One region of the Paenibacillus sp. MMS20-IR301 genome, then DNA from elsewhere that is predicted to be linked to it. Evidence: predicted binding sites of a transcription regulator. Region 1 holds the regulator's gene; the other holds the start of a gene.
What was found. Region 1 encodes CtsR, which represses protease genes until heat stress. Its sites were predicted from a motif close to ATGGTCAATAAAGGTCAAACA; they were not measured.

Region 1 (9,395 bases):
GACAGCAGCTGTCCTTTCTGCACCCGTTTTTGATTCCCTTTTACCGCAAGTTTGGCTGGGAGGTCTACTGCGAGTATAAGAAGTACAATATTCCGGTAGCTAAATTCCCGCGGAAAACTGAGATACAAGGCACTGTAAAGCGTGGAGGGGCTGCCATTGAAATTCTGCAGGAGCTGTACAGCGGCTTTGCCGCCCGGTACAATGGCACACTGCAGCGGGATGAGGAATGGTGGAAGAACAGAGTGCTTGATGAGGAAACGCATCAGTGTGTATTTTATTCGGAGCAGGGTGAACCGCAAGGGTATGTGCTGTATAAAATAGTGAACAAAGAACTCGTGATCGATGAATTTATATTCATAAATGAGGCGGCCCGGCAAGGGCTATGGACCTTCCTGGCCAATCATGACTCGATGATTACCGGAGCGCAGCTCAAGCTTGTACCGCTTGACGATATACTGCCGTATTTGCTGCCCGACCCGCGGATACCGCAGGAGAACCACCCTTACTTCATGGCGCGCATTGTCAATGCCAAGGCGTTTGTGGAGCAGCTGTCTTTTAACATCCCAGGCGGTGTCCGGCAGAAACTGATCTACATTGAAGATGAGTATGCACCATGGAATAGCGGACTATGGTCATGGACAGCAGACAGGCAAGGAGATACAACATTCACACAGGTTCCCGGAGAAAAATCTTCAGCGGATCTCGTATGCAGTATCGGCACGCTTACAGTATTGCTTATGGGTTACCGGCGTCCAGTTGAGCTGGCCCGTTACGGGCAAATATCCGGAGCTCCGGATGCGGTTGAATGGCTTGAACAACTGATTCCGCCGGCAGAAACTGCACTATTCGACTTCTTTTGATCATAACAGGGCTCTTCCGCTTTGCATAAGGCTGGAGGGCCTTGCTGCACTCATCTATTCCTTATCGGTCCGTCATTATCCGGAATACATTGCTGCTAAAAAGTAAAAAATAAAAGCAACCACTTGGAATTCAGTGAGAATATGTTATAATATGAAAAAAGTCAAAGAAAGTCAAAGTCAACGAACATTTGGCGCATACATGGCCGGACGATGTTGGCACAACACAAACAGGCTTTATTAAGGCTTACACACTGGAGGATGAGTGATGCGTAATATCTCCGATATTATTGAACAATATCTGAAGAATATTTTGCATGAAAGTCCCGAAGGTACGGTGGAAATTCAGCGCAATGATCTGGCGGACCAGTTCTCCTGCGTACCGTCACAGATCAATTATGTCATCAGTACACGCTTTACTCTGGAAAAGGGATATGTGGTGGAGAGCAAACGCGGCGGCGGCGGTTATATCCGTATTCAACGCTTCGAACTGCCCCAGAATGTGGCATTATACGCACATCTGAACTCCACTATAGGGAACAATATGGATCAGAATTCCGCCGAAGGGCTGATATATCAGCTGGAGGAAGCAGGTTTTCTGTCTAAGCGTGAAGCATGTCTGATGCGGTCTGCTGTTTCCCGGGAATGCCTGACGGTTAATCTGCCGTACCGGGATGAGATCCGGGCCAAGCTTATGAAGGCTATGTTAATCTCTTTGTTAGGCAAATAATTGTCAAAACTGTAAGGAGGGGCACCGCTTATGCTATGCCAGGAATGCGGGGTCAAACCAGCTACACTCCACTTCACGAAGATAGTGAACGGGGAGAAGACAGAATTTCATATTTGCGAAAGCTGTGCGCGGGAGAAGGGTGAACTGATTCCCGGAACTGCGGGCGGGTTCTCCATTCACAGCCTGCTGTCCGGACTGCTTGATCTGGAAGGGGCAGGCAAGGGTAAGGCAGCGGCACAGACCGTGCAGGGGCTGCAGTGTGAAAACTGCGGTATGACCTACTCGCAATTCAGTAAGCTTGGACGGTTTGGCTGCAGCTCATGTTATAAGTATTTCGACAGTACGCTTGACCCGCTCTTCAGACGGGTGCATGGCAGCACGGCTCATGTCGGCAAGCTTCCGAAACGGGCTGGTGCACAGATTATGTGCAAACGCCAAATTGATGAGCTGAAGCAGGAATTGCAGCAAAGTATTGTGCAGGAGGAGTTTGAAACCGCAGCTGAGCTGAGGGACAGAATCCGTAAGCTTGAAAAAGAAATGCCACAAGAGTAAAGTCTTTGATATATAGGGGGGATTCGCTTATGTCAAGTCTCCGGTATACCGAACAAGCACTCAGTGACTGGATGCGCTGCGGCGGAAGCCATTCCGAGATTGTCATCAGCAGCCGCATGCGCATCGCCCGCAATCTGGAGCATCTGCCGTTTCCGTTATTAGCCTCTGCGCAGCAGTCAGAAGAGGTGCTGGAGCAGCTTGCACCTGTATTTCAAGGGGAGGCCGCGGCGGATTTCGGCAGCTTCGAGCTGCTGAGGCTGGATGAGCTGGATGAGCTGGATAAAAAGGTGCTGGTTGAGAAGCATCTGATTAGTCCTAATCTGGCGGATGATTCCAAAGGCGGCGCCGTCATCCTTAATGAGGACGAGTCGGTCAGCATTATGATTAATGAGGAGGATCATCTCCGCATTCAATGCCTGTTCCCAGGACTGCAGGTCAGGGAAGCCTGGGTAAGAGCCACAGCCATCGACGATATATTTGAGGCTGCTGTCAATTACGCTTTTGACGACCGCAGAGGGTACTTAACCAGTTGTCCCACTAATGTAGGAACGGGACTCAGAGCATCGGTGATGGTCCATCTGCCGGCGCTGGTCATGACCCATCAGATCAACCGGATTTTGTCCGCAGTGAATCAGGTCGGGCTTACCGTTAGAGGAATTTATGGCGAAGGCAGCGAAGCAGTAGGGAATATCTTTCAGATCTCGAACCAGATTACGCTGGGCCAGACTGAAAGTGAAATTATCGAGAATCTTCACAGCGTGGTCACACAGATTATCGAGCATGAGCGCAATGCGCGTGAACGCCTGCTGGCCGATTCCGCACTGCGGATTACCGACCGCATCAAACGTTCCTACGGGATTCTGTCCTACGCAGCTGTGATGGAGCTTAAGGAGTCCGCTCAGCGGCTCTCCGATCTGCGGCTTGGCGTCGATCTGGGGATACTGGAAGGGCCTTCGATTTCAGTGCTCAATGAGCTGAACGTCAAGACTCAGCCAGGCTTTTTGCAAAAGATGTTCGGTGACGAGCTGTCGTCCACAGAACGCGATATGTACCGGGCGAAGCTGCTCCGGGAGACACTGGGATCACAATATTAATTATAGATATTTATTATCCGTGGAGGTGCAGGAGATATGATGTTTGGAAGATTTACGGAACGCGCACAAAAGGTGCTGGCGCTGGCGCAGGAAGAAGCCGTACGTTTGGGACACAACAATATTGGGACAGAACATATTTTGCTCGGACTGATTCGTGAGGGAGACGGCATTGCCGCCAAGGCTCTGATCGGGCTCGGACTGGGTCTTGAGAAGATTCAGGATGAAGTGGAAACGCTGATCGGCAGAGGGCAGGAGCAACCGACCAACATCGCTTATACTCCTCGTGCCAAAAAAGTTATCGAGCTGTCCATGGACGAAGCCCGTAAGCTGGGACATACGTACGTCGGCACAGAGCATATCCTGCTCGGTCTGATCCGTGAAGGTGAAGGCGTAGCAGCCCGCGTTCTTAATAACCTGGGAATCAGCCTGAACAAAGCCCGCCAGCAGGTCCTGCAGCTTCTGGGCAGCAGTGAAGCGACTTCAAGCCACAGCGGTACTCCGGTTAACGTTAGTACACCAACGCTGGATGGTCTGGCCCGCGATCTGACGGCTTATGCCAAGGACGGCAACCTTGATCCGGTTATCGGCCGCAGCAAGGAAATCGAGCGTGTAATTCAGGTGCTTAGCCGCCGGACCAAGAACAACCCGGTTCTGATCGGTGAGCCCGGGGTGGGTAAAACGGCAATTGCCGAAGGTCTGGCCCAGAAGATCATCAACAATGAAATTCCGGAAACCCTGCGTGATAAACGCGTAATGACCCTCGATATGGGTTCAGTAGTTGCCGGTACGAAATACCGCGGTGAGTTCGAAGACCGCCTCAAAAAAATTATGGATGAGATTCGTCAGGCGGGCAACATCGTACTCTTCATCGACGAGCTGCACACTCTGATTGGAGCCGGCGGTGCGGAAGGTGCGATTGATGCCTCCAACATTCTGAAGCCTGCTCTGGCCCGCGGTGAGCTGCAGTGCATTGGTGCCACTACGCTGGACGAATACCGCAAATATATTGAGAAGGATGCTGCGCTGGAACGCCGCTTCCAGCCGATCACAGTGGATCAGCCTTCCCCAGAGGAAGCTGTACAGATTCTGTTCGGTCTGCGTGACCGTTATGAGGCTCACCACCGGGTGAAAATTACCGATGAAGCGATTGTGGAAGCCGTAAAGCTGTCCGACCGCTACATCCCTGACCGGTTCCTGCCGGACAAAGCGATTGACCTGATTGATGAGGCCGGCTCCAAGGTAAGGCTGAATTCTTACACAATTCCGCCGAACCTCAAGGAACTTGAAATGCGTCTCGATGATATCCGCAAGGAGAAGGATTCCGCTGTGCAAAGCCAGGAGTTCGAGAAGGCTGCAGCACTGCGTGATACAGAGCAGAAGATCCGTGAAGAGCTGGATACCACGAAGAATCAGTGGAAAGAAAAGCAGGGCCGCGCAGATTCCCAGGTAACCCCTGAGGATATCGCCCAGGTCGTAGCCAGCTGGACCAGTATTCCGGTCAGCAAGCTGAAGGAGGAGGAGACAGAACGTCTGCTCAACATGGAGGCTCTGCTGCACGGTCGTGTAATCGGCCAGGATGAGGCGGTTAAAGCTGTGAGCCGGGCGCTTCGCCGGGCGCGTGCAGGTCTTAAGGATCCTAAACGACCAATGGGCTCCTTCATCTTCCTCGGACCAACCGGGGTTGGTAAAACCGAGCTGGCGCGGGCACTTGCCGAAGCGATGTTCGGCGATGAGAATGCCGTAATCCGGATCGACATGTCGGAATACATGGAGAAGCACTCGACATCCCGTCTTGTAGGGGCGCCTCCAGGATATGTAGGGTATGAAGAAGGCGGACAGCTGACAGAAAAGGTACGCCGTAAGCCTTACTCCGTTGTCCTGCTGGATGAGATCGAGAAGGCTCACCCTGAAGTATTCAATATTCTGCTGCAGGTACTGGAAGACGGCCGTCTGACCGACTCCAAAGGCCGGGTGGTTGATTTCCGCAATACACTGATCATCCTGACCTCGAACGTAGGGGCACAGGCGATCAAGAAGAATTCAACACTTGGATTCACTGCAGTACAGGATGCAGGCGCCGATTACAGTAATATGAAGGGCAAGGTTATGGAAGAGCTGAAGAAGAGCTTCCGTCCGGAATTCCTGAACCGGATCGATGAGATTATCGTCTTCCACTCTCTTGAAGAGAAGCACATCGCCGAAATCGTGACGCTGATGTCCGACGAGCTGCGCAAGCGGCTGCGTGAATATGATGTGGACTTTGAGCTTACAGACGGCGGAAAAGCATTCCTCGCCAAAGAAGGATATGATCCGGCATTTGGTGCTCGTCCGCTGCGCCGGGCAATCCAGAAGCATATCGAGGACCGCCTGTCCGAAGAGCTGCTGAAGGGCAACATCAAGAAGGGGGATTCCCTCAAGATTGATGAGGTAAACGGTGAGCTTGTTGTTACCACGGTAGATACTCCGGCAGAGCTGTCTTTGGAGAAGGAAACTCCAGCGGAATAAATTTCCGGCACCGGTACAATTTTTAAGTTTTGATGAAACAAAACTCCCGCTCCTCCGTATAGAGGGGCGGGAGTTTTTTTGCAGCAGGGGACGATTAATTTTGCCGTAAATCAGGCAGGTTAAGGGTAGCCAGTGTGAAAAGTAGATCTTAAGTGACCTTTCGTTCAGTGTGCAGAAATGGTAAACTTTGAGTAAGAGAAAATTATCCGCAATTTTAGCAAGTTCGGACTGTAAGGAGCGCACATGGCCAAACCAAAAACAAAATTTTTCTGTACTGAATGCGGCTACGAATCACCGAAGTGGTTTGGTAAATGCCCGGGCTGCCAGGAATGGAACTCGATGGTGGAGGAAACAGAAAGCGTAGTCAAAACCCAAGGCATGAATGCACCTATTTTTCAGAGTAAAGAAAAGGCGCAGTCGATCATAAATATAGAAAGTGACAAAGAGCCGCGTATCCTGACAGGCATCGGTGAGCTTAACCGTGTGCTTGGCGGCGGGATTGTACCCGGCTCGCTGGTACTGGTCGGAGGCGACCCTGGAATCGGGAAATCTACACTGCTGCTGCAGACATCGCATGCCCTTACTACCCAGGGGCTTCGTGTGCTGTATATCTCGGGTGAAGAATCGGTAAGGCAGACCAAGCTTCGCGCGGACCGTCTTGGTGCGTTGTCAGCAGAGCTGTATGTGCTCTGTGAGACAAATATGGAGAGTATCGAGGATGCGATTGAGCAGATTAAGCCGCAGTTTCTCGTGATCGACTCGATCCAGACTGTATTTATGCCGGAAGTAACCAGTGCGCCGGGCAGTGTGGCGCAGGTGCGGGAATGTACGACAAGATTCATGCGCATCGCCAAAATCCGCGGAATAGCTACAGTGCTTGTAGGGCATGTGACTAAGGAGGGCGCAATTGCCGGCCCGCGGATGCTGGAGCATATGGTGGATTGCGTGCTTTATTTCGAAGGAGAACGGCATCATACGTACCGGCTGCTGCGGGCAGTGAAGAACCGTTTCGGCTCCACGAATGAAATTGGCATTTTTGAAATGGGCGAAGTAGGGCTTACGGAGGTGGAGAACCCTTCCGAACTCTTCCTGTCAGAGCGTCCGCTTGGCGTTGCTGGTTCAGCGGTAGTGGCCAGCATGGAAGGAACAAGACCGGTGCTTGTAGAACTGCAGGCGCTTGTTGCGTCCACTCATTTCCCGTCACCGCGCAGAATGTGCACAGGGATGGATCATCAGCGGATGGCACTGATTATTGCCGTGCTCGAGAAGCGGATGGGGATGTTCCTGCAGAACCAGGACGCCTACCTCAATGTGGCCGGCGGCGTGAAGCTGGATGAGCCCGCAGTAGATCTGGCAGTTGCCATTAGTATCGCCTCGAGCTTCCGTGATATCCCGACGAAGCCGTATGATGTGTTCTTCGGGGAGGTTGGGCTTACCGGTGAGGTAAGAGGAGTGTCACGCGCAGAAATGCGGGTGAAGGAAGCAGCCAAGCTGGGCTTCCGCCGGGTCATAATGCCCGAGAAAAGTATGAAAGGCTGGAAGCATCCGCAGGATATCCAGATTATCGGCGTCAGCACTGTAGCAGATGCGCTAGCGGTCGCGTTAGATTAGGGGGCACAGGGACATGAAGGAATACAATCCATTAGATAATATGAATGATCTGCTTAGAATGGCTGCACCCGGAACACCTTTCCGGGAGGGTCTTGAGAATGTACTGCGCGCGAAGACCGGAGCGCTTATTGTTGTCGGATATAGTCCCGAAGTGATGGAGGTTGTCGACGGCGGATTCTCCATTAACTGCGATTTTTCACCCAACTATTTGTATGAGCTGGCCAAGATGGACGGTGCCATTATTCTGAGTGAGGATCTGAAGCGGATTCTGTACGCCAACACCCAGCTGATTCCGGATTCCTCCATTTCATCGATCGAGACAGGCATCCGCCACCGGACGGCAGAGCGGGTAGCCAAGCAGACCGGCAAGCTTGTTGTATCCATTTCGCAGCGGCGAAACATTATTACCCTGTATCAGGGCTCTATCCGGTATGCGCTCAAGGAGATCGGGGCCATTCTGGCCAAAGCCAATCAGGCCATCCAGACGCTGGAGAAGTATAAAGCTGTATTGACTCAAGGACTGACTAACCTGTCTGCCTCCGAATATGAAGGTATTGTAACTGTAGCTGAGGTAGTAGGTGTAATCCAGCGGGTAGAAATGGTGCTGCGGATCAAAATGGAAATTAAACGTTACATCAACGAGCTGGGCAATGAAGGTAGGCTGATCAGCATGCAAATGGAAGAACTGGTCGGAAATACAGAGGAAGAAGCCTGGCTTCTGTACAGAGACTATGCCAGAGAGGAGCAGGAGGACAAAATCCGCGAAATTATCGCCGGGCTGAAGCGCAGCAGCGACGATGAACTGATGGATGACAACCACATAGCCCGTCTGCTCGGCTACTCTTCGACGGCGATTGCATCCGAGGAGGTCGTTACTCCGCGGGGGTACCGTCTGCTGAACAAGATTCCGCGCCTGCCAAATGTAATCATTCACAATCTGGTGGAACGCTTCGAAATGCTGCCTAATCTGATGACGGCGAGCATCGCTGAGCTCGATGAAGTTGACGGCATTGGCGAGGTGCGTGCACGCAATATTCAGGACGGACTGAAGCGGCTCCAGAAGCAAGTTCTTATTGACAGGCAAATGTAAATAACATACAATCACGTAATATTGGCTTCTAGTGAAGTTCAAAGTAAGCAAATTGAGGTGAAGAAATGATACAAAAATCAATTCCAAGTCTGTTTACGATCGGTAATCTGATGCTTGGGATGTTTGGTATCATGATGGCGTTTGACGGCAAGCTGAGCATGGCCGCTATCATGGTGATTATCGCTATGCTGCTCGACGGGCTGGATGGCCGTGTTGCACGCGCGCTGAAATGTGAGAGTGAATTCGGCAAGGAGCTGGACTCTTTATCGGATGTCGTTTCTTTCGGGGTCGCGCCGGCACTGATTATGTACCTCACAAGTCTGCAGGATATCAATTCTGCGGTAGGCTGGACTATTACAGCAATCTTCCCTGTATTCGGAGCTTTGCGTCTGGCCCGGTTTAATGTCCGCCCGGGAATTCCGGGATATTTCGTAGGGTTGCCGATTCCTGCTGCAGGTGGCGTTCTCGCCACACTGGCGCTTTTCCATAAAGATGTATCTGCCCCATTCATGATTGTTGCTACCCTGCTGCTCTCTTACCTGATGGTCAGCACGGTGAAGTATCCGAATTTCAAGAAGATTGGTCTGCCCAAAAAGGCGGTAATAGGCGCACCCGTAGTTATCGTCATTGCAGTAGCGGTTGCAGTTGTGTTTCCTGAACAGATTGCGAAGCTGATCTTTGTGCTGCTGGCGCTATACGCATTGTATGGCTTCAGGCAGAGCCTGGGTCTCCTTACCGCCCGCCGCCAGCGCCGGCGCAGAAGACGTTCGGAAGACAAAGTCTATCAATCAAAGAACGGATAAAGCTCATCCCGCACTGATATCACTTTCTTAAATTTTAACAAAAAGGCTTTGCCCTCCCTTAATCAGGAGAAGGCAAAGCCTTTTTTGTGTGAACAGATGAAGGATAGCGCGGCAAACGGCCTAGGACAAGTTAAACAAACCGAGTGTAGCGCA
Region 2 (9,395 bases), 830 kb from region 1:
CAAACAACCAGCTTGGAGTTTTTGATGATATCGGCATAGATTTCACGAGTCTTAGGACCGATGTCCAGACCTTCCCAGCCAGCAGGAATTTCAGTTACATCTACAATTTTGGTGTTGGCATCTGCACCGAATTTATCAGCAACAACTACGTCAACCGGAAGCACAAAGTTTTTGCCCAGTGCTTTGGCTTTTTCGATAAATCCAAGTGCCGCATCGATCTTGTCGTTATCTACCAGGGAATTTCCGATTTCGAAGCCTTGCGCTTTGGTGAAGGTGTAGGAAAGGCCGCCGCCAATCAGTACGTTGTCAGCCAGAGTCAGCAGGTTGTCGATTACGTCAATTTTGTCTTTAACCTTGGAACCGCCGATGATGGCAGTGAAAGGACGCTCAGGGTTCGAGAGAGCCTTGCCCAGTACGGACAATTCCTTCTCCATCAGAAGCCCGGATACTGCAGGCAGGAAGTGAGCGATACCTTCTGTCGATGCATGTGCACGGTGAGCTGCGCCGAATGCGTCATTGACGAACAGGTCAGCCAGTTCAGCGAACTGTTTTGCCAGTTCAGGATCATTCTTCTCTTCACCTTTGTAGAAACGTACATTCTCAAGCACAAGCACATCACCGTTGTTCAGTTCAGCGATTTGCGCTTTCACTGCTTCACCAACAGCTTCATCAGCTTTCGCTACCGGTTTGCCGAGCAGCTCGGACAGACGCTCAGCAGCGGAAGTGAGACGCATGGAATCGACGAATTCACCTTTAGGACGGCCCATGTGGCTGGCCAGAATGACCTTTGCACCGTTCTCGATCAGGTATTTAATTGTAGGAAGAGTTTCGCGGATACGGGTATCATCGGTGATTTTACCGTCTTCCACTGGCACGTTGAAATCTACGCGTACAAATACGCGCTTGCCTGTTACTTCTACATCACGGACGCTTTTTTTGTTCATGATTAACATTTCCTCCACACCCAAAATTGGTTCATTCACGAATCCATTTGATCAAGTAGAAACAGCTGTGCCGTCCTCCTAGGGACGGTACCGTTTCAGCGAGAAATAGAAGGATACTTTATAGCGACAAGGCTATAAAGTCTTATATTTTTAGAAAGAGCGGAAACAGGCTTTCATTGTTTCCGCTCTATGGTAATGCTTATATTAAATCCGGTATTACTTAGCCAGCTTTGCGAAGTGCTCCAAAGTGCGAACGAGCTGTGCAGTGTAAGACATTTCATTGTCGTACCAAGCAACAGTTTTAACCAGTTGTTTGTCGCCAACAGTCAGGACTTTGGTTTGAGTTGCATCGTACAGGGAACCGAAAGTCATACCCTTGATGTCGGAAGATACGATTTCATCTTCAGTGTAGCCGTAAGTTTCCGGATCGGAAGCTTCTTTCATGGCTGCGTTGATTTCTTCAACAGTAACATTCTTATCCAGAACAGTTACCAGCTCAGTCAGGGAACCAGTAGCAACAGGCACGCGTTGTGCTGCTCCGTCAAGTTTACCTTTCAGTTCTGGAATTACCAGGCCAATTGCTTTAGCAGCACCTGTAGTGTTAGGGATGATGTTCTCAGCAGCAGCGCGGGCGCGTCTGAAGTCGCCTTTAGCGTGTGGAGCATCAAGAGTGTTCTGGTCGCCAGTGTAAGCGTGGATTGTAGTCATCAGGCCTTCTACGATACCGAACTTGTCGTTCAGAACTTTTGCCATTGGAGCCAGGCAGTTAGTTGTGCAAGAAGCGCCGGAGATTACAGTTTCGGAACCATCAAGGATGTCATGGTTAACGTTGTAAACAACAGTCTTCATGTCGCCGGTAGCTGGAGCGGAAATAACCACTTTCTTAGCTCCGCCTTTCAGGTGCTTCTCAGCTGCTTCTTTAGTTGTGAAGAAACCTGTGCACTCCAGAACGATGTCTACGCCAAGCTCGCCCCAAGGAAGTTCTTCAGGGTTGCGGTTAGCCAGAACCTTAACTTCTTTACCGTTTACTTTGAAGAATCCGTCATGAACTTCAACGTCTCCCTGGAATTTACCTTGAGTTGTATCATATTTAAGCAAATGAGCAAGCATCTTAGCGTCAGTCAAGTCGTTGATTGCTACCACTTCGATACCTTCTACATTTTGAATACGGCGGAATGCAAGGCGTCCAATACGTCCAAAACCGTTAATACCAACTTTTACACTCATTGAATAGTTCCTCCTAGATTTCGTTTTATTTATTCAAGACAGGCCGTGAGGCTCGTCAAGACAACAATGTTAAGTATAATGCAAAATACCTTCGCGTGCTCCCCATTAATTGGGAACTATAGCACTTGCTGCAACTGTTTGTCGATTTCTTTGCCGATTTCGACCGCAGCCGCTTCATCCGTCACCAGAATATCCTCTTGCCCGAACCGCAGCATCGCATGAATAGCCTTAGCCTTGCGTTTGCCTCCGGCAATACCGATAACAACCTCTGTCCGGAGAATGTCTTCCAGGCGAAGTCCCATGGTCAGCATGGTATGAACCACTTCGCCGTTCTCATTGAAGTAATAGCCGAACGATTCGGCTACGGCCCCTTCGCCCTGAATCTCGGAGATAGTCTCCTCATCCAGCCTGCGGCGGTGGGTCATTTCAATGGCATCGCCAATTCCATGCACAATAATACGTGATCTGCGGATAATCTGCACAATCTCTCCGATATTGGAGTCCAGTGCAAGCGACTGATAAGCATCCCCGCTAAGCAGATCCGGCACATGCAGCAGGCGGTAGTTAGCGCCAAGCCGCTTGGCCATGGTTGATGCAATGGTGTTGGCCTGTATCTCCATGCTCTCTCCCAGTCCCCCGCGCGCCGGAACGACCCAGGCGTTCTTATAGGAAAGGGATAACGGAGGGGTCAGCTGGTCGGCCATTTCTGCCAGGGTTGATCCTCCCGTAACGGCAATCGTATCATCGCCGTGCATGAAGCTGAGCAGTGCCTTGGAGCCGGCCCGCCCCAGTTCACGTTTGGTGAACAGCGATGTCTCACAGTCGCCAGGTACCACTACTACTTTGGTGAGACCGTACGTTGAACGAATTTTCTCTTCCAGATCATCCAGGCCGAAGAGGCTCTTGGCGATCGGCTCCAGCAGGTCAAGCAGTCTGCGACCGGCATCGCTAATGCGCATACCGACGCTCTCGATCTCAATGAGCCCTTGCGATTTCAGAAGATCCGTCTCGGCGCGCAGCACCCGCTCGGTCATATCAAGCGACGCGGCCAGCGTTCTGCGCCCAATAATATCGGACAGCATGATCTGATGTAGAATCGTATACCGTCTCTTAAGGGTTTCCATGAGATCAGGCAGAAGCTGCTTTTGGATTTCCAATAGATTACGCATACTTTCACTCCTGCAACTTCGTCTTTCTCTTTCCCCTTGTTCGTGGTCTTAAAATGTCCCGGGTTAACTTTTTAAGTCCCACCCATATTCTACCCAAAACTGACGCGGAGTGCAAGTGTTCCGAGAGTATAATTCTCAGGCCGGTTTATTCTTATACATCCGTCGGTCCTTGAGAGGGCCGTCCGGACCAAAACTGCGCCGGAAAACACTCTTAGGCCTGCTTGTCCGGCTGCAGGCTTTCCTGAAATATTAGCTTTCAAAACTATTTTTGATCAGCTTAGCTTAAGGCATTGCTTTTATCTGATAAGTATATTATAATAATTTCTGTTGCGCCCGTGGTCCAATGGATATGACGTAGGCCTCCGAAGCCTGAGATCCAAGTTCGATTCTTGGCGGGCGCGCCATCATTTACAACTTAACCAAATAAATATATTTGACCCGCAAATTGGTAATTTACTTTGCGGGTCTTTTCATGCTGCAGAAATTTTTGACCGCACAGAACTTAATGCAGGATGGCCGCGTTCAAGCACAACAGTTCCCATCCTGCATCACCTTACGTTATTAATAATCTTCGCCGAATTAATTAAGGTTTATATGTCAGATACGTCCCCTTGTTTCCCACAACAATGTATTGCTGCCCGTCCCAGATAATTCCCGTCAAGTACTCTGATGTCCCCGACTTCATCTTGGTCCAGGTCTTGCCGTCGGCAGAGCGCAGGATTAACCCGCCGGCCCCCACTGCCATGAACTCTCCGTTGCCGTAAATTACGGAACTGAGCCGGTCTTCCTTCTTCGAATTATGATCAACCCAGATGAAATAATACTTCTCATAGGCTGTATAAGCCGGAAATGCTGCCTTAATCCACTTGCCGTTCTCCAGGTAGTAGAGCAGCGTTCCTTCTTTCTCCGAATATTGATACTTAACGGTGCGGTTATTGCCCGAAACGGTAACCGGTTCATTGTCTATGCTCTGCTTCTTAGCCGGAGAGACATCGATCCAATTTTCTTTGTTTGTGTCATAGTTATAAACTTTGCCAAAGCGTGTACGTCCGGTAAACTTCTGGCCGTCCCATTTGACATCAACCCCGTTGTCGAGTTCATAGAAAACACTGCCTTTGGAAGTACCTTCGCTGCTTATTCTGGTGAAGGTATAGGTGTTCGCCAACACCCTCCAATGCCAGTCCTCCTGGCTCAGCAGAAATGCGAAATCGCCTGCAGGATTAGTATCAGCACTGTCCACATTAAACGTTCTGTCGAAGGCATACGGGCTATCCCACTGGACTCTGTCTGTTGATGTCAGAAATCTGCCATTGGAACCGTACAAGTAATAGCTGCCAGACTGATAGCCGATTCCGTAAATATCGAACCCAAACGAGGATTTCGCTTCCTGAACCGTGTGCTTCGTGAAGCTTACCAGGTCCGGGGAGGTGTAGATGCCTCCGAACGAGGTAACGGCTATGTATTGTCTGCCATCCCAGATGGTCTTGTAGAAATTGATCCGGTCCGGATTAATTTGTGAGATAGTATTCAGGCCAGGGTCTCCTTTGTCCACTTCCTCTGATAGGCCCGTATTCTCGAAGATATTAACACTCGTCCAGCTTACCCCATCGGCCGAACTGGCCAGATAACCGCCATTCAGGTTCATCACATAACGGCCATTCATATAGTCGACCGTATCAGGCGCAGAGGATTGCGTCCAGTCCAGCAGCTTCTTGTTCGCGGCGTTGAACAGCTTGCTGCCCCAGCTGTCTGCAACAGCTGCGCCAGGCTGCGGACGTGCCGAATCATAGATGACTTTGGCCGCAACATAACCTTTGGAGCCGTAAGTTAAATCTTCTGCCTTATAATCGTTAACGGTCCAGTTTACCAGATTTTTGCTGGAGAGCACATTTCTTTCCGTCAATATAAAATAGGCACCGTTAATGTATTTAATTCTGGCAGCTTGATACTGGTACTGCGCCGCTTGCACAGTCTTCCAGGATTTTCCGTCCTTTGAACTGGAGACATACACATAACCGGTTCTGGATGAATTCTCGCGCTTAGCTTCACAACCCTTTGACGGCTCCGAAGGAAAGCAGAACGCATCCATCTGCGTTAACACGACAAACTGCTTACCGTCCCAGATTACACTAGTATTAGTGACACTCCGCTGTTTCGAGAAATCACCTGTCTCTGCTTCCTTCATTGTGGGCACCTGGCTTTTGGTCAAAACGATAGCCTGTCTGCTCCATTTCAGGCCATCTGCCGAAGTCAGCAGGACGTTCTGCTCCCCTACCGCAGTAAAGACACCATTGCCGTACGCTACAGAGAGCAGATTAGTACTGATGCCTGTCTGTACGACATGCCAATTCTCCCCGTCCTCCGATCTCACAATGGCTCCAGCACCGCCGGCTGCAACATAAATTCCTTTGCCGTTGGTAACGTCATACAGATCACTGCCAAAGAACACTGAGGACTTTGCAAATGAATACACGGGCTGAGCCGCAGCAAATACCCCTCCGGCCGGAAGCAGCAGCAGGCAGAGCATAATCAATAGCGGATTTATTATTTTTTTGGACAACTGTGTCTCCTCCTTAAGATTAAAAAAATATTTCAATGTATAATTTTAGTATAGTAGTTAACTATTTAGTGGGAAGTGACTTATTTACACTTTCAAAATTATTCCGGAAATATGACTAAATACCCGGATAGGGAGAAGAAGATTTCCGCAAAAGCCACCGGGCCGGAAATCTTTTTAGAAAGCGGGTTTGACTTTCTTTGACTTTTTGTTTGAATTTGTTTATCATGTGGTTATTACGGTAACAGTAAGAAATGAATAACATTCGAAGCACCAATTTCAAGGAGGTTTTCCACGTGAGTTATATTCCTATGGTAGTAGAACAGAGCAACCGCGGTGAGCGCGCTTATGACATCTATTCCCGCCTGCTGAAGGACCGCATCATTTTCCTTGGAACGGAGGTTAATGACGTGGTAGCCAACTCCATCATCGCCCAAATGCTCTTCCTGGCTGCCGAGGACCCGGATAAGGATATTCACCTGTATGTGAACAGCCCCGGCGGTTCCATTACAGCGGGTATGGCTATATTTGATACAATGCAGTACATTAAGCCGGATGTATCCACCATCTGCGTAGGGATGGCTGCTTCCATGGGAGCATTCCTGCTGAATGCCGGCGCCAAGGGCAAACGCTTTGCTTTGCCGAACAGCGAAATCATGATTCACCAGCCGCTGGGCGGCGCACAGGGCCAGGCTTCCGATATCGAGATCCGCGCCCGCCGCATCATCAAGCTGCGTGAGAAGCTGAACCGCATTCTGTCTGAACGTACCGGCCAGCCGCTGGAGAAGATCGAGAAGGATACTGACCGCGATTACTTCATGAGCGCTGCTGATGCTGCTGAGTATGGTATCGTTGATAAAGTTATTGAGAAGACTTTGCCGACAGGCGTATAATCGTCCACACTAAAAAGGCTGCCAGAACCCGTAAGGGTTCCGGCAGCCTTTTTAGTGTGCTTAAGCAAGTGCGGCGTGCATCAGCCATCCCGGGACACAAAGCCCTCCCATCAGCCCAGGCGCCCATATCCCAGGTTATCCAGCTTCCCGGCGATGACGCGGTAGCCTCTGCCGTTAGGATGAATGTGGTCAATGAACAGCAAACCGCGTTCATTGCCGGCAAATTCATTGTAAATGGAAGCAAATCCGCATACCCTGCTGCTGTATCCTGCAGTATATCTGTTAAACTGCCTCACCCAATCCGTAGCTTCATCTATTTGCGGATAGGGGTTATATAAACCGACAATCCGGATGAGATAAGGCCCCGGCATTCCGGCCTTCAGCTGTGACAGCGTACTCATGATATCGCTGATATTCCGTTTGCAGTTGCGCAGCGCCTTCTGCAGCAGCGGCGGCAGATCACCAGGGCGCGTACCGGCAGCTTTGGCCGCTTTGATTAGGTCATTACCACCAATCGAGATCGTAATCAGATCGGCATCCTGAATGGCCCGCCGGAAGTTGTAATCCGTCTTCAGCCGCTGCTCCAGCCCCTCGGTAGTCAAACCGTTAACGCCCAGATTGGTCAGATGGACCGGGGCACGCAGTCTGGCCTCCGCCATCCTGCGGTAGACCGGCACGAAGCCGTTACCGGGCAGCGCTCCGAACCCCGTCGTCAAAGAATCGCCGATTGCTGTATACTGATAGCTCATCTGTATCCACCCCCGTTCATTAAGCCAGCTTCTTTCTTTAGCTTATGAAGCGGCGGTGCAGCCGGGAACGGCGAGATGTCCATAATAATAAGAGGCAGGCTGAGTAGTGATCAGCCTGCCTCTTACATGATTCTTATTTCAGCCCTGCGAACGGACTGCTTCCATCAGGCAGCAGCTCCTTGAAGCTGAAGCTAAACTCAGGGAAGCCTGTAGCATATGCTGTATAATCGTACACCTGGAAGAAGAGCACGGCCTTGCCGTCTTTCAGGTAGAAGTACTTCTCTGTATTCAGCCCCGTAAAGCCTCCCAGATACCCTCCATTTGCTTTGAGCTCGGTGGTCAGTCGGGCATTAAGCTGTTTCTTGTAATTCGGATTGGCGCCGAACAGATCACCCAGCAGCAGGCGTTTGCCGTCTTTAAGCGAGAAGGTAAACGCGTTGCGGAGAGTCAGGCCATGGGCACCTCCGGTGTATCCGTACTGGTTCGTAATCAGACTCAGCACGCCGTCCTGATTATAAGTAACCACATAACCGCCTTCGAATTCATAAGGACGGTCGTCTTCCCATTTATTCTTCACCTGCTCTTCAGCCTCAGCCGCATACTTAAGAATAGTCTGCTTGATGGTATCGTTGATCGCCTTCTCGGCTTCTGCGCTCTTCAGACCGCTGACTTGCGGGTAATCCAGCTTAATCGGCGCATCCTTATAGTCCTTGGTGTAGCTCTCTGTCGTTATAGTTACAGCGTTCTGTGTGCGCTTCATAACATTCAGCCGTCCTGTTGCAGCACTCCAGTCCCCTTTATAGCCCAAATAGTCACTCAGCAGATCAAACGGAACATAGAGACGGTTATTGAGATTTTTCACTCCATATTCACCAATGTAATAATTGTTCACTCTGACCGCAGTATCACCATATTCCGTGTTCGTCAGCGTCAATTTCGTTGAACCTTTACCGGCCGTATAAGTTTTCTCGTCTTTATCATAAGAGAGCGGCAGTCCCAGCCCGTCACGCAGGAACGTTACCGGAACCCACACCTGACCTTCCCGGAATAGACCTGTCTGCGTTGTAATTTTACCGTTTACCTTAAGTACTACTGCAGATGAGGCAGCTTTGATCTGCGGGGTGGCAGCAGCGGCCCCGGCATATCCGGCCGGAAATACATTTCCACTCAGCAGCATTCCTGCTGCAATAACTCCTGCTCCCCATTTACGGGTAAATTTCTTGGTATTCTTCTTCATTGTCCTTATTCCCCTTCCGCTGGTGCGATGATGAACTTGATGTGTACTCTCAGCTTCACTCCTCCTATTATAGGGAAACCAGGAGCGGTGAATGTTACAATGCACTTTACAGTTTCTTAAGGTTTGACCGCACTTTCATCAGACCATATGACATTTACTTAAACAAGTTGAGAACTTTAGAATAAATAAAGACGCCTGCCCCGGCTGTAACCAGCAGAGCAAGCGCCTCTTCAGGATCACTTTATTTCAGTTCATACGTTACGCTCAGCTGAGTGCTGACTTTGACTTCTCCCGGTTCAACGGAGCTTGATCCGGCCATGTCCGCTGTAGCATTAAGCATTTTTGCACCTTCAGCATACGCTACCGGATAATTTCCGGTGTCATTCTGAATTACAGTTACCACCAGGCCAAGTCCGCGCTTAGCTGCTTTAGCAATGGCTGCCGCTTTTACATCCGCATTCTGCATAGCCTTCTCGATAACCTGTGCTTCAAAAGCGGACGGGTCCTCAATGGCAAACTGTGCGTTGCCGATATTGTTCGCTCCTGCAGCCGATGCAGCATCAAGCAGCTGTCCGACCTTAGTCAGGTCACGGTAGGCAACCTGCAGGGTATGCTGGGC

Region 2: clpP (ATP-dependent Clp endopeptidase proteolytic subunit ClpP) is a predicted target of CtsR. The motif match lies at 6,085-6,105, and genes of this name have one in related genera.

The regions. Positions count from the first base shown of each region.
Region 1 is NZ_CP135275.1:6,512,608-6,522,002, forward strand. Features, by position in the region: gene eis (GNAT family N-acetyltransferase) at 1-860, shown strand, start outside; gene LOS79_RS27865 (CtsR family transcriptional regulator) at 1,126-1,587, shown strand; gene LOS79_RS27870 (protein-arginine kinase activator protein McsA) at 1,618-2,139, shown strand; gene LOS79_RS27875 (protein-arginine kinase McsB) at 2,169-3,233, shown strand; gene clpC (ATP-dependent protease ATP-binding subunit ClpC) at 3,270-5,738, shown strand; gene radA (DNA repair protein RadA) at 5,982-7,349, shown strand; gene disA (DNA integrity scanning diadenylate cyclase DisA) at 7,363-8,439, shown strand; gene pssA (CDP-diacylglycerol--serine O-phosphatidyltransferase) at 8,505-9,242, shown strand; gene LOS79_RS27900 (nucleoside triphosphate pyrophosphohydrolase family protein) at 9,363-9,395, opposite strand, start outside.
Region 2 is NZ_CP135275.1:5,685,815-5,695,209, forward strand. Features, by position in the region: gene LOS79_RS24180 (phosphoglycerate kinase) at 1-944, opposite strand, end outside; gene gap (type I glyceraldehyde-3-phosphate dehydrogenase) at 1,161-2,171, opposite strand; gene LOS79_RS24190 (sugar-binding transcriptional regulator) at 2,288-3,340, opposite strand; tRNA gene LOS79_RS24195 (tRNA-Arg) at 3,670-3,744, shown strand; gene LOS79_RS24200 (beta propeller repeat protein) at 3,924-5,900, opposite strand; gene clpP (ATP-dependent Clp endopeptidase proteolytic subunit ClpP) at 6,194-6,790, shown strand; gene LOS79_RS24210 (GDSL-type esterase/lipase family protein) at 6,901-7,539, opposite strand; gene LOS79_RS24215 (PdaC/SigV domain-containing protein) at 7,673-8,776, opposite strand; gene LOS79_RS24220 (SIMPL domain-containing protein) at 9,018-9,395, opposite strand, start outside.